3 regions of the Kribbella sp. NPDC104740 genome follow, and region 1 is predicted to be linked to each of the others. Evidence: riboswitches for the same ligand, from Rfam matches in the RefSeq annotation. Region 1 holds a riboswitch; each other region holds the start of a gene.
The links. A riboswitch is a leader RNA that binds a small molecule or an ion and turns the genes downstream of it on or off. The one in region 1 is predicted to bind cobalamin.

Region 1 (6,354 bases):
AACTCACCGGACATGTTCGACTTCACGAACAGGTTGCTGTACGTCGGCTCGATCGACTGGCTGACCCCGCAGATGTTGGAGATCGTCGCGGTCGGCGCGATCGCCAGCACGTTGGAGTTGCGCATGCCGTCCTTCAGCACCTTCGCGCGCAGCGCCTCCCAGTCGAGCGTTCGGCCGGTGTCGACCTGCAGGTCGCCCTGCCGGGCGGAGCGCAGCAGCTCGAGCGAGTCGATCGGCAGCACGCCCTGGCTCCACAGCGAACCGGCGTACGTCTGGTACGTGCCGCGCTCGGCGGCGAGATCGGTCGACGCCTCGATCGCGTGGTAGCTGATCGCCTCCATCGAGACGTCGGCGAACTCGACCGCGGCGTCCGAGGAGTACGGGATGCGCAGCGCGAACAGCGCGTCGGCGAAGCCCATCAGGCCGAGGCCGACCGGGCGGTGCCGCTGGTTCGCGCGCTCGGACTCCGGCGTGGTGTAGAAGTTCACGTCGATCACGTTGTCGAGCATCCGGACCGCGGTCTTCACCGTGTCGCGCAGCAACTCCGCGTCGAGGCCGGTCTCGGTCAGGTGGGCGACCAGGTTGACCGAGCCGAGGTTGCAGACGGCGGTCTCGTCGACGGTCGTGTTCAGCGTGATCTCGGTGCACAGGTTGGACGAGTGCACCACGCCGTCGTGCTGCTGCGGGGAGCGCAGGTTGCAGGCGTCCTTGAAGGTGATCCACGGGTGCCCGGTCTCGAACAGCACGGTCAGCATCCGGCGCCACAGGTCGACGGCCTTGACCCGGCGGAAGACCCGGATCTCGCCCTGGTCGGCCCTGCGCTCGTAGGCCTCGTACGCCGTGGCGAAGGCCGCGCCGTACAGGTCGTGCAGGTCCGGCACCTCGTCGGGCGAGAACAGCGTCCAGTCGCCGCCGGCCTCGACCCGCTGGAGGAACAGGTCGGGCACCCAGTTCGCGGTGTTCATGTCGTGGGTGCGGCGGCGCTCGTCACCGGTGTTCTTGCGCAGGTCGAGGAACTCCTCGATGTCCATGTGCCAGGTCTCGAGGTACGCGCAGACGGCACCCTTGCGCTTGCCGCCCTGGTTGACCGCGACCGCGGTGTCGTTGGCGATCTTCAGGAACGGGACGACGCCCTGGGACTCGCCGTTGGTACCGCGGATCTTGGCGCCGATGCCGCGGACCGGGGTCCAGTCGTTGCCCAGGCCGCCGGAGTACTTGGCCAGCAGGGCGTTGTTGCGGATGCCGGCGAAGATGCCGGACAGGTCGTCGTCGACCGTGGTCAGGAAGCACGACGACAGCTGCGGCCGGGTGGTGCCGGAGTTGAACAGGGTGGGCGTCGAGGACATGAAGCGGAACGAGCTGAGCAGCTCGTAGAACTGCAGCGCCCGGGCCTCCCGGTCGTCCTCCTTGAGCGCCATCCCCATCGCCACCCGCAGGTAGAACGCCTGCGGCAGCTCGAAGCGGACCTTGTCGATGTGCAGCAGGTACCGGTCGTAGAGGGTCTGCAGGCCGAGGAACGCGAAGTCCAGGTCGCGCTCGGGCCGGATCGCCGCGGCCAGCCGCTCCAGGTCGAACGTGGCCAGTTCGGGGTCGAGCAGCCCGGCCTCGATCCCGGTCTCGATGTAGCGCGGGAAGTACTCGGCGTACGCCGTGCTCATGTCGGCCTGGCTGGCCTGCCGGGGCTCGCCGTGCACGCGGCCGAGGGTCTCGCGGCGGATCTGGTCGAGCAGCAGCCGGGCCGCGGCCTGGCTGTACTGCGGCTCGGTCTCGACGTACGACCGGGCGGCCATCACCAGCGCCAGCTCGACCTCGTGCTGGGCGATGCCGTCGTAGCAGGAGCCGAGCGTCTCGTTCAGGATCTGCTCGGGGTCGACCGCGTCCAGCCCGGCGGCCGCCTCGGCGATCACCAGCCGGAGGCGCGCGACGTCCAGTGGCGCAGTGTCACCGTGGACGCCACGGACAGTGATGACCGGGGTCTCGGCGGCACCGGCCGCGTCGGCGGGAGTGCGCGCCTTGGTGCGCTCCTCGCGGTAGAGCACGTACGCGCGGGCGACCTGGTGCTCGCCGGCGCGCATCAGCGCCAGCTCGACCTGGTCCTGGATGTCCTCGACCTGCACGCTGCGGCGGACGTCGCCGCGCGTGGTGAGCGCGGTGACGACGCGGTCGGTCAGGTCGGTGACGAGGTCGCGGACGCGGTGGCTGGCGCCGGCCTCGGCGCCCTCGACGGCCAGGAAGGCCTTGCTCATCGCGACCGCGATCTTGGTCGGGTCGAAGGTGGTGCTGGTGCCGTCGCGGCGGACGACGGTCAGCTGGGACGCCGCCGCACCGGGCACGAGGCCCGCCGCGGTCGGCGACGAAGACGAAACGATGGTCACAGGCGCTCTCTCCACGCGAGTTCCGAAGGACCACGACCTGCGGGAGAACGCGTGACGAGCGGCAGTACGGCGAGTACGACTGCCTGCACGCCCACCGACCCACCCACGAGGTCTCGGACCGACGCGTACCGGCGGTACGCGTACCGGTGGCAGGTACTCGGACTCGCGGACGACCTGTCCGCTCACCGTTGCGGGGCAGCTCCGGACTCGCACCGGATTCCCCTGTTGCCTCCGCCCGGCCGCGCGACCTCGCGTCGCCCGGGCAGAACCACCAGCACGCAGAACACTAGCGGTAGACCCCGACATGTTGTGCCTCGACGCGCCGCGTGTCGCACATCTAGTGGTTTCAGGCGGCCAGTGCATGCAGGTCCTGGAGCGTCATGATCTCCGAGCCGTGGTGGATCAGCTCCCGGTTGAGCCGCAGTACGACGTGCCCGAAGGGCTCCGCGGCGTCCAGCTCGGAGGCCTGGCTGAGGCCGACGGTCATCACCTGGTCCTCCTCCAGGCCGGCGATCGACTCCTGCCAGGCGTTCACCCAGTGGGTCAGCCAGGCGACCGCGTCCCGGGCGTTGCCGTGCAGGGTGATGTCGGTGCGGCCCTGGAGCTTCTCGCCGAAGGTCCACTCCCAGCGCTCGAAGAACGTCTCGGTCAGGTGTGCGATCAGCCAGGCGATCGTGCGCGGGCCGCGGTGGTTCGGCTCGTTCGGCCACTGGGCGACCCACTCGCCGGAGCCGAGCGCGCGGTAGCGGCCGGAGTACCGGCGGCGGACGACGGTGAGCGCCTCCGCGCTCGGTCGCCAGAAGTACTCGTCGTCGGTCAGTGCCGCCAGTCGCCCGGCCAGCACCATCCAGCTGAAACCGAGCTGGCCGCGCACCATCGCCATCGCCGACGGTCGTTCCAGGATGTCCCAGTCGAACGGTTCCGGCATCACAGATCCTCACGCTCCCCGAAGTCCCCGCGGTTTGTCCTTGCTTCGAACATGTGTTCGAATTGTGGTCGAGAAGAGGCCACGAAGTCAATCAGCACAGCGTGTCGGTGCTGGCGCTGATGGTCGTCGACTGCTATCGGCGAAACGTTCGGGGAGATGGTGCGGAGTGAGACCGGTTCGTGACTACTCAGCGTGTCCGACAGGAGTAGAGTCACGCTGGGTGAGCAGGGCTGGGGGAACGCTCTCGGGACGGTCCGGGGGCACGGCCGCTGCGCGGACAGGGTGCCGAGGGGGCAGGTCGTGACGTCAGGACGGCGAAGGTGAGCCTCAGTGGGGACGTCTGGACCTGGGCCTGGAGAGACTGGGAGAACGACGACCGGGTCAGGCGACAGAAGGAGAAGCCCGTGGGGCTGAACGCGCACGAGCTGGCGCAGGTGGCGGCCAACGAGGCGGACTGGGACGCACGGGCACCACTGCACGCGGCGAGCGCGTTCTACGAACGCCCGGCCGACTTCTGGTTCGCCGACTACGAGTGGGCCGACCTGGGCGAGCTCGACGGCCGCGACGTCGTGCACCTGCAGTGCCACCTGGGGACCGAGACGATCGCGTTCGCGCGGCGGGGCGCCAAGACGTTCGGGCTCGACCTGTCCGGGCGGTCGCTCGACGCCGCCCGGCGGCTCGCGCACGAGGCCGGCGTCGGCATCGAGTACGTGCAGTCCAACGTGTACGACGCGGAAGAAGCGTTCGGCGGCCGCCGGTTCGACGTCGTCTACACCGGCAAGGGCGCGCTCTGCTACCTGCCTGACCTGGCCAAGTGGGCCGACGTGGTCAACGGGCTGCTGATGCCGGGCGGGTTCCTGTACGTCGTGGAGTTTCATCCGCTGCTCAACGCGCTGCGACCGGTGGGGCTGCCGGGAGAGTCCGACGAGTTGGTGCTGCGGAACGACTACCTGGAAGGCCGGGGTCCGATCGCGCACGAGTCGACGGTCACCTACACCGGCGACGAGGTGCCGGGGCGGAACACGAGCTACGAGTGGATGCACGGACTGGGGGAGCTGGTCACGACGCTGTCCGCTGCCGGGTTCCGGATCGACAGCCTGCGCGAGTCCGAGGTCCTGCAGTGGCCGCGCTGGTCGTCGATGGTCCAGACGCCCGAAGGCTGGTGGCGACTGCCGGACGATCAGCCACGTATACCGCTGCTGTTCGCGCTGAAGGCCACGAAGGTCTGAGGGGGAGCGGGAGGTCGTCAGGTCGGCAGCAGTTCGTCGCACAGGTCGACGAGCTGTTCGCGGAGCGGGCGGGCGCGGGCGGCGAACGCGCGTTGGGCGGCGGCGTACTCGGCCTTGCCAGCTGGAGTTTCGATCGGGACCGGGGTGTAGCCGAGCGGGGCCAGGTCGTACGGCGACGCTCGCATGTCGAGCGTGCGGATGTCCTTGGCGAGCTCGAAGCAGGACAGCAGCAGCGTGCTCGGGGTGAACGGCGCGAGCTTGGTGGCCCACTTGTAGAGGTCCATGTTCGCGTGCAGGCAACCGCCCTGCTCGAGCGCGGGCTGGAGCTCGCGGGTCGGCTGCAGCGCGTTCAGCGGGCGGGCCGGTTCGGTGAAGAAGCGGAAGGCGTCGAAGTGCGAGCAGCCGATCTTGTGCGACTCGACCACCTGATCGGTGCCCTCGGCACCTAGTCGCAGCGGCCACTTCTCGTGCCGGACCTCGCCGGGTTGCAGGCGGTAGACCATCGCCCACTCGTGCAGCCCGAAGCAGCCGAACTGCGGCTGGCGGTCCAGCGTCGCGGCGAGCAGGCGGCGGATCCAGGTGATGCTGTCGGCCCGGCGCTCGATCTCGGCCGGGTCCAGGCGCGCGGCGCCGTCGGCGTACAGGTAGCCCTTGCGACCCTCGTACGCCGAACCGCCGAGCAGCGTGACGCCGGGGCCGGGGTGCCAGACGCGGAGCTGGTTCGGGCGGGTGGGGTAGTAGGTGAAGAGGAAGTCCTCGACGGGGTGCGCTTCACGGCGCTGCCGGCGCGCGAGGTGACCGGCCACGAGTTGGTCGACTCGCTCGGCGTGGGCGGCGGCGAGTGGTTCCCATTCGGAGGGGGAAAGAAGAACGGTCACAGCGCGAGTGAGAACGCGTACAGGTTGACGCCCTCCCGGGGGACCCAGTCCCGTTCGGGGACGCGGGTGAAGCCGAGGCGTTCGTAGAGGCGGTGCGCCTGCTTCATGTACTCGGCGCTGCACAGGACGACGTGGGTGAAGCCCAGCTCGCGGGAGCGGTCGATGCAGTGCTCGGTGAGCGCCGTACCGACGCCCAGGCCGCGGGCCTTCGCCGAGACGCCGAGCATCCGGAACTCGCCCTCGTGCGGCTGCCCGATCTCGCCGTAGAAGGAGCCGGGCAGGCAGTACGTGACGGTGCCGAGCAGGTCGTCACCGGCAGCGGCGACCCACAGCTCGGCGCGTTCGGCGCGATCCGCGGCCGCGCGCAGCACGTCACCGTAGTCGGTGCCGGCCGGGATGAAGCCGTCGTTCGCGTACGCCTCGGCGGTAAGTTCGCCGACGGCGGCGTACTCGGCGGGCTCGGCCAGGCGGATCGTGAACGCGGCGGTGGCTTCGGAGGTCACCCGACAACTGTCTCACCACAGGCTGGGGACAGGAAAAAGAGAAGGAAGGGAAAGAGAGCGAGCGGGTTGCCGGATCGGAGGCTGTCCGCAGGCGGCGGTAGGCTCGGGCCGTTCAATCCCCCCGACCGAAGGCCGGCCGTGCGTATCGCCAGATTCTCCGTCGACGACGAACCGAAGTACGGGCTCGTCGAGACCGACGACCCCGAAGGGCTCGTCGGTACCGTCGCCGTGCTCGACTCGGACCCGCTGTACCGCCCGGTCCAGCTGACCGGCGAGGTGCTGCAGCTGGCCGACGTCCGGCTGCTGGCCCCGGTGATCCCGCGCAGCAAGGTGGTCTGCGTCGGGCGCAACTACGCCGACCACGCCGCCGAGCTGGGCAACGACGTCCCGGCCGAGCCGATGATCTTCCTGAAGCCGAACACCTCGGTGATCGGCCCGCGC
Region 2 (6,354 bases), on a different contig from region 1:
TTCGCGGCGTTCTCGACGGCTTGGGTGGTGCCGTCGCTGGTCGGACCGGCGATCGCGGGGTTGATCGTCGAGCACGCGAACTGGCGGATCGTGTTCCTGGCGGTGCCGGTGCTGGCGGTGCCGGCGGCGCTGATCATGCGCCCGGGGCTCGCGCGGGGTGAGCGGTCGGCGCCGTTGAGCGAGGCCGAGTTGGCACCGTCTGGTGAGGGCGAACCGGTGCGGTCTGGTGAGGTCGAACCGGCGGGGTCTGGTGGGGCGAACTCGGCGCGGTCTGGTGAGGTCGACTCGGGCAGGCTCTGGACCGACCAGGCCTGGTACGCCGTGGGTGCGGCGTTCGGCGTCGGGCTGCTGCACTACGGCGGGCAGCAGCGGGGAGCCCTGCAGTTGATCCTGATCGCGATCGGGCTGGCGGCGGTGGTCGTGTTCGCGCCGAAGCTGCTGCCGAAGGGGACGTTCACGGTCCGCGCGGGGCTTCCGGCGGTGATCGCGTTGCGCGGGCTGGTCGCAGCGGCCGGGTTCGGGGCCGAGGTGTTCCTGCCGCTGATGCTGACCCGGGAGCGCGGGCTGTCGCCGGCGTGGGCGGGGATGGTGCTGACGGTCAGCGCGCTGAGCTGGTCGGCGGCGTCGTGGTACCGGGGCCGGCCGAACCAGCCGTTCGAGCACCACGTGTTCCTGCAGGCGGGCATGCTCTCGCTGCTGCTGGGGATCGGGACCGCCGCCGCGACGCTCGACGACCGGGTGCCGGTGGTCGTCGGGATCCTCGGGTGGGCGCTGGTCGGGCTGGGGATGGGGACGGTGTTCCCGACCGTGTCGGTGCTGGTGCTGGAGTACTCCACGGTCGAGCAGCAGGGTGCGAACAGCTCGGCCCTGCAGCTCAGCGACTCCTTGCTGACAGCAACGATCCTGGCGATCGGCGGCTCGCTCTTCGCCGCCATCGAGCCGCACTCGCCGACCACGGCGTACCTGACAGCCTTCGGCTTGCCTGCTGCGCTTGCTGTGGTGGGCGTCTTCGCGGCTCGGCAGACTCGAATGGTGTGAATCTGGTGCGGCTGACGGCGTCTGCTGCCCGCCGCCTGTTCTTTCCTTGTTGAGTTTACAAGCGGAGGGTGAACGGCTGGGGAGTTGTCCACAGCCCTGCAGCGGACTAGTCCTTCGCGCCCGTGAGGGCGATGCTCGCGCCGAGCGTGATGATCATCAGGCCGCCGGTGCCGCCGACCAGTTCCAGGCGGCGCGGGGAGCGGGCGAACCAGTTGCGGGCGGTGCCGGCGGCCAAGGCCCAGGTGGTGTCGGAGATGAGGGCGATGGTGATGAAGATGAGGCCGAGCAGCAGGATCTGGAGGGTGGGGTTGCCGGCTTCGGGGTCCAGGAACTGGGGGAGGACGGCGGCGAAGAAGACCGCGGTCTTGGCGTTGGTGACGCCGACGAGGAAGCCCTGGCGGAGGACTCGGCGGGTGTTCGCCGGGCGGACGCCGGCGGTGAGTGCAGAGGCGAGGGACTTGCGGGTGCGGAAGGCGTGGATGCCCAGGTAGATCAGGTACGCCGCGCCGGCGAGTTTCACGACGGTGAGGGCGATGGCGCTGGCGGCGATGAGGGAGCCGAGGCCCAGGGCTACCGCGACCAGGAGGACCACGACGCCGGCCATGCTGCCGATCATGGTGAGGACGGCTTCGCGGCGGCCGACGGTCAGGGCCCGGCCGATGATGAACAGGACGCTCGGGCCGGGGACGACGATGACGATCAGGGCGGTGACGGCGAAGGCCAGGAGGTGGTGGGCGGACGGCATGGAGTCAGGGTAAGTGCCGGGTCCGCGACCCGCTGCACGATCTCGCCAGCCGAGGCGAGCCCGCGAGGCTGCGGGGATCTCGCCGGCCGAAGCAATCCCCGCGAAGCTGCGGGATCTCGCCAGGTGGGGAAGATCACCGGCGCGCCGGGATCCGTTGACCGGTCACGAAGGCGGCCGCTACCGTTCAAAGGTCAACCTGCGGTGCCATGAGGGAAACCGGTGAGAAACCGGTACGGCCGCGCCACTGTGAGCGAGCTTCGGGCTCGTGAGTCAGGACGCTCGGGCACTCGCAGCCTTTCGATGGGGACGCGCACTTCCCCAGGAGGTCCTCAGATGTCTGCTCCTGCTCGCCCGGTCGCCGTACCGGCCGTTTCCCCGCGCCTGCTCGCGGTCGCGCTGCTCACCGTCGGCGTGCTGCTGATGCTGGCCTACCTGGTCGCCTTCGACCAGGGTGCGATCTCCCAGTCGGGCATGTACCTGCACGAGCTGATGCACGACGGCCGGCACCTGCTCGGCGTGCCCTGCCACTGACGTCCTGCAGTACCCACACCACCATCTGACAGGACTGTCATGCGCACTTTCGGGAATCTCCTGGTGCGCGGACTGATCGTCGGCCTCTTCGCCGGCCTGCTGGCCGGAACCTTCGCGTACGTGATGGGCGAACCGCACATCGACGCCGCGATCGCGATCGAGGAAGCCGGCGGCGCCGCGCACACCCATGGCGAAGCGACCGAGGCCCCGGCGGCCGAGGAGGAGGAACCGCTGGTCAGCCGCGACGGCCAGCGGTTCGGGCTCTTCCTCGCCACCAGCCTGTACGGCGTGGCGCTCGGCGGCATCTTCGCCGTCGGGTTCGCCCTGCTCCGCCGCCGCCTCCGCACCACCAGCGACTCGTACGCCGCGCTCGGCCTGGCCGCCGCGGGATTCGTCGGGATCGTGCTGGTGCCGTTCCTCAAGTACCCGCCGAACCCGCCCGCCGTCGGCGACCCGGAGACGATCACCAAGCGGACCGTCACCTACCTGCTGACGCTGGTGATCGGGCTGCTCGCGGTCTGGGCCGGCGTCGCGGCGTCCCGCTGGGCGCAGCGCTTCGGCGACGCGCCCTGGATCCGGCTCGCCGCAGGCGGGGCCGCGTTCGTGGTGACGATCGTGGCGGCGTACCTGATCCTGCCGGCGATCAACGAGGTGCCGGGGTCGTTCCCGGCGACGCTGCTGTGGCAGTTCCGGTTCGCCTCGCTCGGCACGCAGGCGGTGCTGTGGACGCTGATCGGATTCGGTTACGCTGCGTTGGTGGATCGTCACTCCAAGGTCGCGGAGCCGGTTGCCGCGTGACCACGACGCTGACCCTCGTCGCGCATGCGCTGACGCCTGGCCTGCGCGGGCTCGTCCTCGGTGGAGAGCCCGCGCCGGACCAGGCGAGCCTGGAGGCGGCGCGTGACCTGCGGGTCGACGCCGGTACGACGTACTGCGGGCCCGAGCCGGCCGCGATCCTGACCGCTGAGGCGATGGGCTTGCAGCCGGTCGTGGTCGGGGCGCTGCGCGACCGGGAGTACGGCGACTGGACCGGGCGCGACCTGGAGGAGCTGCTCGCGACGGAGACTGCGGCGGTCTCGGCGTGGCTGGAGCGGCCGCACACGGCGCCGCCGGGTGGTGAGACGGCGAACGACCTGATCGCGCGGGTCGCCGACTGGCTGGGGGACCTCACCGAGGCTCCGCAGCACGCGGAGCGGCAGACGGTGGTGGCGGTGGTGCATCCGGCGGTCGTGAGAGCTGCTGTGCTCTACACGTTGGAGGCGCCGGCTGAGTCGCTGCGGCACGTGGATGTTCGCCCGCTGGCGACCGTCAGCCTCTCCGCCCACGCGACGGCCTGGTCGCTCAGCCTCCAGTAGCTGCACCCGCGGAGGATCAGCCGCCGGTCGCCGCACGCTCCGCGGCCGAACGGAGCACGCAGAACTCGTTGCCGGCCGGGTCGAGCATCACCACGAACCCCGTACCGTCCGCCTCCCGGTGGTCGTGCTCGACCGTCGCGCCGAGCGCGACCAGCCGCTCGACCTCCTGGTCGCGCGGGATGTCCGGCTCGAGGTCGAGGTGGACGCGGTTCTTGGCACGCTTAGGGTCGTTGTTGCGCTCGAACAGCAGCTTGACCGGGCCGGTGTCGACGGCGGCGTACGGGTCGTCGGGGAAGTCGTCCGACGGGCGCTCCACGCCGAACACCTGCAGCCAGAAGCCGGCCAGCTCGTAGGGGTCGGCCGCGTCGAAGGTCACCGTGCGCACGATCGAGGTCATGGCACAGAAAGATGCCGTACGACGGGTTCGCCCCGCCACCGAGATTCGGGTGACGGGGCGGAAAGGCCGACCGAGAGCCGGGCCGGGGCGCGACGCGCGCTCAGGCCTGGCGAAGCTCCTGGCGCTGCCTGCCCAGCCCCTGGATCTCGCACTCGACGACGTCACCCGGCGCCAGGTACGGGAACCGCCCGGACAGCGCCACACCCTCCGGCGTACCGGTGTTGACGATGTCGCCCGGGTCGAGCGTCATGTACTGCGACAGGTCGCGGATCAGCGCGGCGACCGAGAAGATCATGTCCCGGGTGTTGGAGTCCTGCCGCGGCTCGCCGTTGACGAACGACTTCAGGTCCAGCGCCTGCGGGTCGCCGACCTCGTCGGCCGGGACCAGCACCGGGCCGAGCGGGTTGAACGTCTCGCAGCACTTGCCCTTCGACCACTGGCCGCCGGAGACCTCGAGCTGGAAGGCGCGCTCGGAGACGTCGTTGGAGACCGCGTACCCGGCGATGCAGGCCAGCGCCTCCTCGTCCGAGGTCAGGTACCGGGCGGTCTTGCCGATCACGACCGCGAGCTCGACCTCCCAGTCGGTCCTGCGGCTGTCGCGGGGGACCAGGACGTCGTCGTACGGGCCGACGACGGTGTTCGGGTGCTTGAAGAAGACGATCGGCTCCTTCGGCGGCTCGGCGCCGGACTCGGCCGCGTGCGCGGCGTAGTTCTGGCCGATGCAGACCACCGCGGCCGGCTTGGCGATCGGGGCGCCGATCCGCAGGCCGTCGACCTCGGCCGCCGGCAGCGACCCGGCCTCCAGGGCCGCGCGGGCGCGGGCGATCCCGTCGGCGGCCAGGAAGGCGCCGTCGATGTCGGCGGTGACAGAGCTCAGGTCGTAGGTGGTGCCGTCGGCGGCGCGCACGTAGGGGCGCTCCTCACCGACCGCGCCGAGGCGCAGCAGTTCCACAAACTCTCCTTAGTCTTGTTCTTCGAACTTCGGGCGCAGCCGTGCCCGGGAGGCCTCGATGTGCGAGCGCATCGCGGCGGCGGCCTGCTCGGGGTCACCCTTGCGGACCGCGGTGACGATCGCCTTGTGCTCGCGCAGGGCCTGGGTGGCGATACCGCCGCCGTAGTACAGCCGGAACAGGTGCAGGTGGCAGTGCGTCCGGGCGAAGGACTGCCGGGCGGTCTCGTTGCCGGACAGCTCCAGCACCAGGTCGTGGAAGCGCTGGTCGTGACCGGCCATCGCCTTGTACGAGTCGTAGTCGGGGCGCTCGGGGACCTCGGTGTAGCTGAGCATCTCGTCCTTGAGCCGGACCAGGTCCTCCGGCGACGTGCGTTCCGCGGCCCGGCCGGCCGCCCACGGCTCGATGTGCAGCCGGTACTCGAAGAGGTCCTCGAACTCGGCCCGGGTCAGCGTGGAGGAGACCCGGTAGCCGCGCAGCGGCTCCTTGATCACCAGCCCGTCGGACTCCAGCCGGGCCAGCGACTCGCGGATCGGGGTCTGGGAGATGCCCAGCTCCCGGGTCAGCGCGTCGATGTTCAGCCGGGTGCCCGGGGCCACCACGCTGTCCATGATCAGGCCCTTGACCGTCTCGTAGACGTCGTCGCTCAGTACCTGTCGCTGCGGCAGGCGGGTGAGCTGCCCCGCCAGACCCACATGCGCATCCGTCACCGTCGCTCCTCCCGAAGCACTCATTCTGCCCGACCCCGGAGGTCGTGCTCAGTCGTTACCGGGGCAAGGGTTGACGCCACCAGTGTGAGGCGGCAGCATCAGGTTCGCAATATCCTATAGGATCTTCGAGGGAGCGCCCCATGCCCACGTCCCTGCCCACGTCCGCCGCCCGGTACCGGAGGTCGGCGATCGCCGGCCTGGCCGTTCTCGCCCTGGCCGCCACCGGCTGCAGCACCAAGAGCTCCAACGACAGTACCGGTGGTACGGCGGGCGACGACGCCTCGACGGGCTCGACCGGCGGCCCGGTCACCCTGAAGGACGCCTCCAGCGTGAAGCTGGCGCTGATCCCGGGCGGTGCGCACCCCTACTTCCAGCCCTGGAAGGCGACCGCGGAGCTGGACAAGACCGAGTTCAAGCTCGGCGACGTCACCTTCGACGAGACCGGCGAGTGGGACCAGAGCAAGCAGAACAACGTGGTCAGCTCGCTGGCCGCCCGCGGCTTCAACGCGTTCGGCATCTTCGGCGTGTCGCCGACCGACATCAACACCACCTTCGAGGACCTCAAGTCCAAGGGGTTCGCGGTCGGCTCGCTGGCCTCCTGCCCGGCCGGTGACACCAACTCGGCCGA
Region 3 (6,354 bases), on a different contig from region 1:
GGTTGGTCAGCGTGTCGACCACCTCGTCGACGTCGATCCAGCCCCACTTCATCGGGTACGTGAACTCGTCGAGCACGTAGAGATCGTGCGCCTCGGCGGCGATCCGGCGCTGGATCTCGCGCCAGCCCTCGAGCGCGTCCGCGGCGTGGTCCTCGTCGGTGCCGGCCTTGCGCGCCCAGCTCCAGCCCTCACCCATCTTGTGCCACTCGACCGGGCCACCCTCACCCGTTGCCTCGTGCAACTTCCCGAGGGCGCGGAACGCGCTCTCCTCGCCGACCTTCCACTTCGCGCTCTTGACGAACTGGAAGACGCCGATGTTCCAGCCCTGGTTCCAGCCGCGCAGCGCCATCCCGAACGCCGCCGTCGACTTGCCCTTCATCTCGCCGGTGTACACCATCAGCAGCGGCCGGTTGCGGCGCTGCCGGGTGGTCAGCCCGTCCTTCGGTACGACACTCGGCTGTCCCTGCGGCATCAGTTCGTCCCCTTCACATCAGCACCCGTACGCCGGTTCGCCTCAGCACCCGTACGCCGGTTCGCCGCAGCACCCGTACGCCGGGGAGCGCTCTCCGGGCGGCGCTTGCCGCGGCCTCTCACGCCGCGCTCCGCTCGTTCACCGCACGCACCAAGTTGCCCGCGGCAACTTCTCCCAGGTCCAGGTACTCCGCGCGCAGGCTGGTCGCCAGCTCCGCGGCGAGCCCGAGCCGGACTCCGCGGCGCGGCTCGCAGTCGACCACGACGGTGGAGATGCCCTGGGCACCGATCCACTCGGCGGCCTGCTGAGCGCGCGAGAAAGCGCTCTCTCCGTACGTCGCCCGCCCGTCGGTGACCAGCACCAACAGCGGACGCCGGCGCGGGTCGCGGATCGCGGCGATCCGCAGCACCTCGGCGGTCTGCAGCAGCCCCTCGGCCAGCGGCGTACGGCCGCCGGTGGGCAGCGACTCCAGGCGGCGTACGGCGGTCTCGACACTGCCGGTCGGTGGCAGCGCGACGGTCGCGGTCGCGCGGGCGAAGGTGACGAGGCCGACCTTGTCGCGGCGCTGGTAGGCGTCGAGCAGGAGGGAGACGATCGCGGTCTTGACCTCGCCCATGCGGCGCTTGGTGCCCATCGAGCCGGAGGCGTCGACGCAGAACATCACCAGGTTGCCCTCGCGACCTTCGCGAACGCCGAGGCGTACGTCGGAGGCGCGGACGGCGAGACCGGGGCCGGAGCGGCCGCGGGCGTGCTGGTGCGGGGCCGCGGCGCGGATCGTCGCGAGGAGGTGGGGGCGGCCGGACTCGCGGCCGAGGCGGGCGCGGTCGCCGACGACGCGCCCGACCTCGGTGATCGCGCGGGAGCGTCGGCCTGCGACGCCCGCACCGGCGGACTGGACGGTGAGAAGGCGGGCCTTGTACGGCGTGGAGCTGGCCTCGACGTGGCCGCCGGGATCATTCGAGATCGCGCTCTCCGCGTTTCCCGGAGTGTTCGCGGCGTCTCGGTCCGCGTTCTCCTGCTTGTCCGGGCCGGGGTGGTCGGCATCTTCCGGACGCTGCGACGGATCGTCCTGGGCCGAGGGGTCGTGGGGGCCGGAGGAGTCGTCGGCGGTGGACGGGGTGGAATCCGGAGGGTTGTCGGAGTCGCCCGAGCTATCGGCCGGGCCGCGGTCGGGACCGCCGTCGGGGCCGCCGTCCGGCCCACCGTTCGGGTCGTCGTCCGGGTCTTCCGGTGGGGTGCTGTCGTTGATGACCTGGTCGAGGCGGTCCTCGTCGAGGCCCGGCGCGTCGAACGGGTTGCGGCGCGTCCGGTGCGGGAGAGCCAGCTTGGCCGCGGCGCGGACGTCCTCGACCTCGACGACGCTCCGGCCCGACCAGGCCGCGTGCGCGACCGCCGTACGGGCCGTGACCAGGTCGGCGCGCATCCCGTCGACGTCGAACGCGGCGCAGATCTCCGCGATCTGACGCAGCGCCGAGTCGGTCAGGATCACGTCCGGGAGCAGGCTCTGCGCCTTCACGATGCGCTCGGCGAGCTCGCGCTGCGGGCCGTCGTACCGGGTGACGAAGGCCGCGGGGTCGGCCTCGTACGACAGGCGCGCGCGCATCACCTCGACACGCACCGCGGGGTCGCGGCTGGCGACGACGTCGACGGTGAGGCCGAAACGGTCGAGGAGCTGCGGGCGGAGCTCGCCTTCCTCGGGGTTCATGGTGCCGACGAGGACGAAGCGGGCGGGGTGCGTGATGGAGACGCCGTCGCGCTCGACGGTCGCGCGCCCCATCGCGGCGGCGTCGAGGAGGACGTCGACGAGGTGGTCGTGCAGGAGGTTGACCTCGTCGACGTACAGGAGGCCGCGGTGCGCGGCCGCGAGCAGGCCCGGCTCGTACGCCGTGACGCCTTCGGCGAGCGCCTTCTCGAGGTGGAGCGAGCCGAGAACGCGGTCCTCGGTCGCGCCGACCGGGAGCTCGACGAGGCGGGCCGGGCGGGAGGAGGTGGTGGGGGCGGGGGCGCCCGGGGATCCGGGGAGATGTCCGAGCGGGGAGCCCTGGGCGGGCTCGGCTCGCAGGTCCGCGCCGGCGGCGAGGCTTCGCCGGTCCGAATCGGCGGAGATGCTTCGCGCGTCCACATCGGCGGGGAGGCTGCGGGAGTCCGCGTCGGCGGGGAGCCTGCCGGCGTCCGCACCGGCGGGGAACCTGCCGGCGTCCGCACCGGCGGGGAACCTGCCGGCGTCCACATCGGCGGGGAACCGGCCGGCGTCCACATCGGCGGGGAACCGGCCGGCGTCCGCACCGGCGGACAGGCTGCGAGGGTTCGCGCCGGTGAGCTTGCTGGCGCCGTCGAAGGCGGCCGGGTGTGGGCCGTCCGGGCAGGTGGGGTCAGGATTCGCCGGGTCGCAGGAGAAGCGGCAGCCGGGGACGACGTCGACGGCGGGGAGGATCTCGGTCAGCGCGCGGACCGCGGTCGACTTGGCGGTGCCTTTCTCGCCGCGGATCAGGACGCCGCCGATGGCCGGGGAGACCGCGGCCAGGATCAGCGCGAGCTGGAGGTCGTCCATCCCGACCACCGCGGTGAACGGGAAGCCGGTCGGGGTCGGAGCAGGCCGCATCGGCGGTGATCCCTTCGTCCTGCGGGTGTCCACGCCCGCGCTGGCAACGGTCGCCCGGGAACGCGGAGAGCGCTCCCTGGCGGACGGCGGGAGATGTCCTGGCTTCCGGATCGCATCCGGTCACAGTGGCGGGACCGCCCCGGACTTCGGCCAACTGGCCGGCACCGGTGTTCCTCCCCTGCCGTCCCGGCGATCATTCCACATCCCCGCCGAGGTGCCGCGGGCCGGAGAGAAACCTCACCTGAGGCAGCGGCGATCAGCAACTCGCGGGATGGAGCTTGCGGTACGCCGAACACGGCGAGAACCTGCGCTCGCTCTGCGGGAGTACGCCTGATCAGCGATCAGGCGAGGCGCTCCGACAGGTAGTCCGCGGCAGCCGAGGAGTCCACCTCGCGGATGCCGACGATCGGGGTGACGGTGACGAAGCCCGCGGCGAGGAGGGCCTCGTCGGTGTCAGCCTCCGCGCCAGCCGCAGGCGCGGCCAGCGTGATCATCGGCTCCCCCGTCGCGGCAGTTCCACCAACGATCCGAGACCGCTCGATCGGCGCGAGGCGCGCCCGGCGTACCCCCTCGAGCTCGTCCAGCGGACGGTCGGGCACATTGACGGTGATCACGCTGCCTGCGGGCTCCGAGGCCAGCCAGCCGAGAGCCCGTACGGCGACCGTGCCGGCGACGTCGAGGTGCTTCGGGTCCTCGGAGTCGATGCTGATCGCGATCGCAGAACGGCCCTGGCCGGCGGCCGTCAGCGCCGCCGCGACGGTGCCCGAGTGCAGGATCGGTACGCCGATGTTGTGCCCGTGGTTGATGCCCGACACCACGACGTCCGGCACCGCCCCGAACGCCCCGACCATCGCCAGCGTCACCGCGAGCGCCGGCGTCCCGTCCACACCGATGTACGTGACACCGTCGAAGGAGTCCGAAGCCGTCCGGACCGGCCGGTCGACCATCCCCGCCCGCGCCGAGCCGACACCGCTCTGGTCGTTCAGCGGAGCAACAGCCAGTACGTCGTGCCCGGCCGCGGCCAGCGCCGAGCCCAGGGCGCGGATCCCGCGAGCCCGGTAACCGTCGTCATTGGTGATCAGGACTCGCAAAGCCATGTCTCCACCCAATCACACCCGGCCGTCAGTCGCGGTCCTCGATGTCTCCCTCGGTCTCCAGTACGGCGGTCCGCAGCGTCTCCAGCGCCTCCGCCGACGGCTCGGCCCACAGCCCGCGCTGCGCGGCCTCCAGCAGCCGCTCCGCGATCCCGTGCCGAGCCCACGGGTTCGACTTCCGGAAGAACTCGGCGACCTCCGGGTTGGCGACGTACTCGGTGGTCAGCGTCTCGTACATCCAGTCGTCGACGACACCGGCGGTGGCGTCGTACCCGAAGAGGTAGTCGACCGTCGCGGCCATCTCGAAGGCGCCCTTGTAACCGTGCCGCTGCATCGCGGCCATCCAGCGCGGGTTGACGACGCGGGCGCGGAAGACGCGCTTGGTCTCCTCCTCCAGCGTCCGGGTCTTCACCTGGGCCGGTACGGCGGAGTCGCCGATGTAGGCCTTCGGGTTGGCGCCGGTCAGGTGCCGGACCATCGCGACCATGCCGCCGTGGTACTGGAAGTAGTCGTCGGAGTCCATGATGTCGTGCTCGCGGGTGTCGGCGTTCTTGGCCGCGACCTGGATCCGCGCGTAGGCGCGCTCCATCGACGGGCGCGCCTCGGCGCCGTCGAGGTCCTTGCCGTACGCGTACCCGCCCCAGACGGCGTACACCTCGGCCAGCTCGGCGTCGGTGCGCCAGTTGCGCGCGTCGACGAGCGGCAGCAGGCCGGCGCCGTACGAGCCGGGCTTGGAGCCGAACACGCGCGCCGTCGACGACCGCATATCATTGCCCGCGGCAACATCATCCAGCACGTGCGCCCGCAGGTAGTTGTCGGCGGCATCCTCGTCCAGCGCCGCGACCGTCCGGACCGCCTCGTCCAGCCAGGCGACCACGTGCGGGAACGCGTCCCGGAAGAACCCGGAGATCCGGATCGTCACGTCGACCCGCGGCCGCCCGAGCTCGGCGACCGGGACGACCTCGAAGCCCGAGACCCGTCGCGACGCCTCGTCCCAGACCGGGCGGCAGCCGAGCAGCCAGAGCACCTCGGCCAGGTCGTCGCCCTGGGTGCGCATCGCCGACGTCCCCCACACGGTCAGCCCGACCGAGCGCGGCCACTCCCCCGTCTCGGCCTTGTGCCGGGCCAGCAGCGAGTCGGCCAGCGCGACGCCGACGTCCCACGCGTTGCGGCTCGGGATCGCCTTCGGGTCGACCGCGTAGAAGTTGCGGCCGGTCGGCAGCACGTTGACCAGACCGCGCGTCGGCGAGCCCGACGGCCCGGCCTCGACGAAGCGGCCGTCCAGCGCGCGCAGTACGTTCGTCAGCTCGTCGCCGGTCCGTGCCAGCCGCGGCACGACCTCCTGACAGGCAAACGTCAGCGAAGCCTCGACAGCGGCCGACTGCCGGCCGAGCACCTCTCCGACGACCACCGGCACCTTGCCGGCGTCCCAGCTCAACGTCTCCAGCCCCAGCACCAGCTTGCGCGCCACAGCCTCCAGCAGGTCCACACCGTCAGCAGCACTCACCGCCGGCAGGTCAGCGAGCTCCGACAGCGCAGCAAGCTCAGCAGGCACCGCCCGGCCCGGGTCGGCGAGCAGAGCCGCCTCATCCACGCCGTACGTCGTACCGAGCGCAGCACGCAGCCCCGGTACGGCGCCGGCAGCACCGCCCCACATCTGCGAGGCCCGCAGCACAGCCAGCACCAGGTTGACCCGAGCCTCGCCAACGGGCCCACCGCCGAGCACGTGCAGCCCGTCGCGGATCTGGACGTCCTTGATCTCGCACAGGTAGCCGTCGAGGTGCAGGACGAACTCGTCGAACTCCTCGTCCTCCGGCTTCTCGCTGGTGTGCAGGTCGTGGTGCAGCTGCGCCGCCTGGATCAGCGTCCAGATCTGCGCCCGCAGCGTCGGCACCTTCTCCGGGTCGAGCGCCTGCACCGTGGCGTACTCGTCCAGCAGGTACTCCAGCTTGGCCATGTCGCCGTACGTCTCCGCCCGGGCCATCGGCGGCACCAGGTGGTCGACGACGACCGCGTGCCCGCGGCGCTTGGCCTGCGTGCCCTCACCCGGGTCGTTGACGATGAACGGGTACACCAGCGGCAGGTTGCCCAGTACGGCGTCCGGCGCGCAGTCCGCCGCCATACCGATCCCCTTGCCCGGCAGCCACTCCAGCGTCCCGTGCTTGCCCAGGTGAACCACCGCATGC

Region 2: it holds a riboswitch for cobalamin, as region 1 does, so the genes downstream of both, ACZ6Z4_RS20660 (CbtB domain-containing protein) here and ACZ6Z4_RS34405 (ribonucleoside-diphosphate reductase subunit alpha) in region 1, are expected to answer to the same signal.
Region 3: it holds a riboswitch for cobalamin, as region 1 does, so the genes downstream of both, ACZ6Z4_RS28705 (magnesium chelatase subunit D family protein) here and ACZ6Z4_RS34405 (ribonucleoside-diphosphate reductase subunit alpha) in region 1, are expected to answer to the same signal.

Annotation. Positions count from the first base shown of each region.
Region 1 covers NZ_JBVJNV010000009.1:78,806-85,159, forward strand. Annotated here, with positions in the region: gene ACZ6Z4_RS34405 (ribonucleoside-diphosphate reductase subunit alpha) at 1-2,375, opposite strand, end outside; cobalamin riboswitch at 2,507-2,663, opposite strand; gene ACZ6Z4_RS34410 (DinB family protein) at 2,722-3,303, opposite strand; gene ACZ6Z4_RS34415 (class I SAM-dependent methyltransferase) at 3,624-4,532, shown strand; gene ACZ6Z4_RS34420 (3-methyladenine DNA glycosylase) at 4,550-5,410, opposite strand; gene ACZ6Z4_RS34425 (GNAT family N-acetyltransferase) at 5,407-5,913, opposite strand; gene ACZ6Z4_RS34430 (fumarylacetoacetate hydrolase family protein) at 6,052-6,354, shown strand, end outside.
Region 2 covers NZ_JBVJNV010000003.1:953,323-959,676, reverse strand. Annotated here, with positions in the region: gene ACZ6Z4_RS20670 (MFS transporter) at 1-1,038, shown strand, start outside; gene ACZ6Z4_RS20665 (LysE family translocator) at 1,145-1,783, opposite strand; cobalamin riboswitch at 1,941-2,082, shown strand; gene ACZ6Z4_RS20660 (CbtB domain-containing protein) at 2,117-2,314, shown strand; gene ACZ6Z4_RS20655 (CbtA family protein) at 2,354-3,112, shown strand; gene ACZ6Z4_RS20650 (histidine phosphatase family protein) at 3,109-3,669, shown strand; gene ACZ6Z4_RS20645 (VOC family protein) at 3,686-4,066, opposite strand; gene ACZ6Z4_RS20640 (fumarylacetoacetate hydrolase family protein) at 4,167-5,018, opposite strand; gene ACZ6Z4_RS20635 (GntR family transcriptional regulator) at 5,028-5,726, opposite strand; gene ACZ6Z4_RS20630 (sugar ABC transporter substrate-binding protein) at 5,867-6,354, shown strand, end outside.
Region 3 covers NZ_JBVJNV010000006.1:133,480-139,833, reverse strand. Annotated here, with positions in the region: gene cobO (cob(I)yrinic acid a,c-diamide adenosyltransferase) at 1-472, opposite strand, end outside; gene ACZ6Z4_RS28705 (magnesium chelatase subunit D family protein) at 591-3,074, opposite strand; cobalamin riboswitch at 3,143-3,275, opposite strand; gene surE (5'/3'-nucleotidase SurE) at 3,416-4,171, opposite strand; gene cobN (cobaltochelatase subunit CobN) at 4,197-6,354, opposite strand, start outside.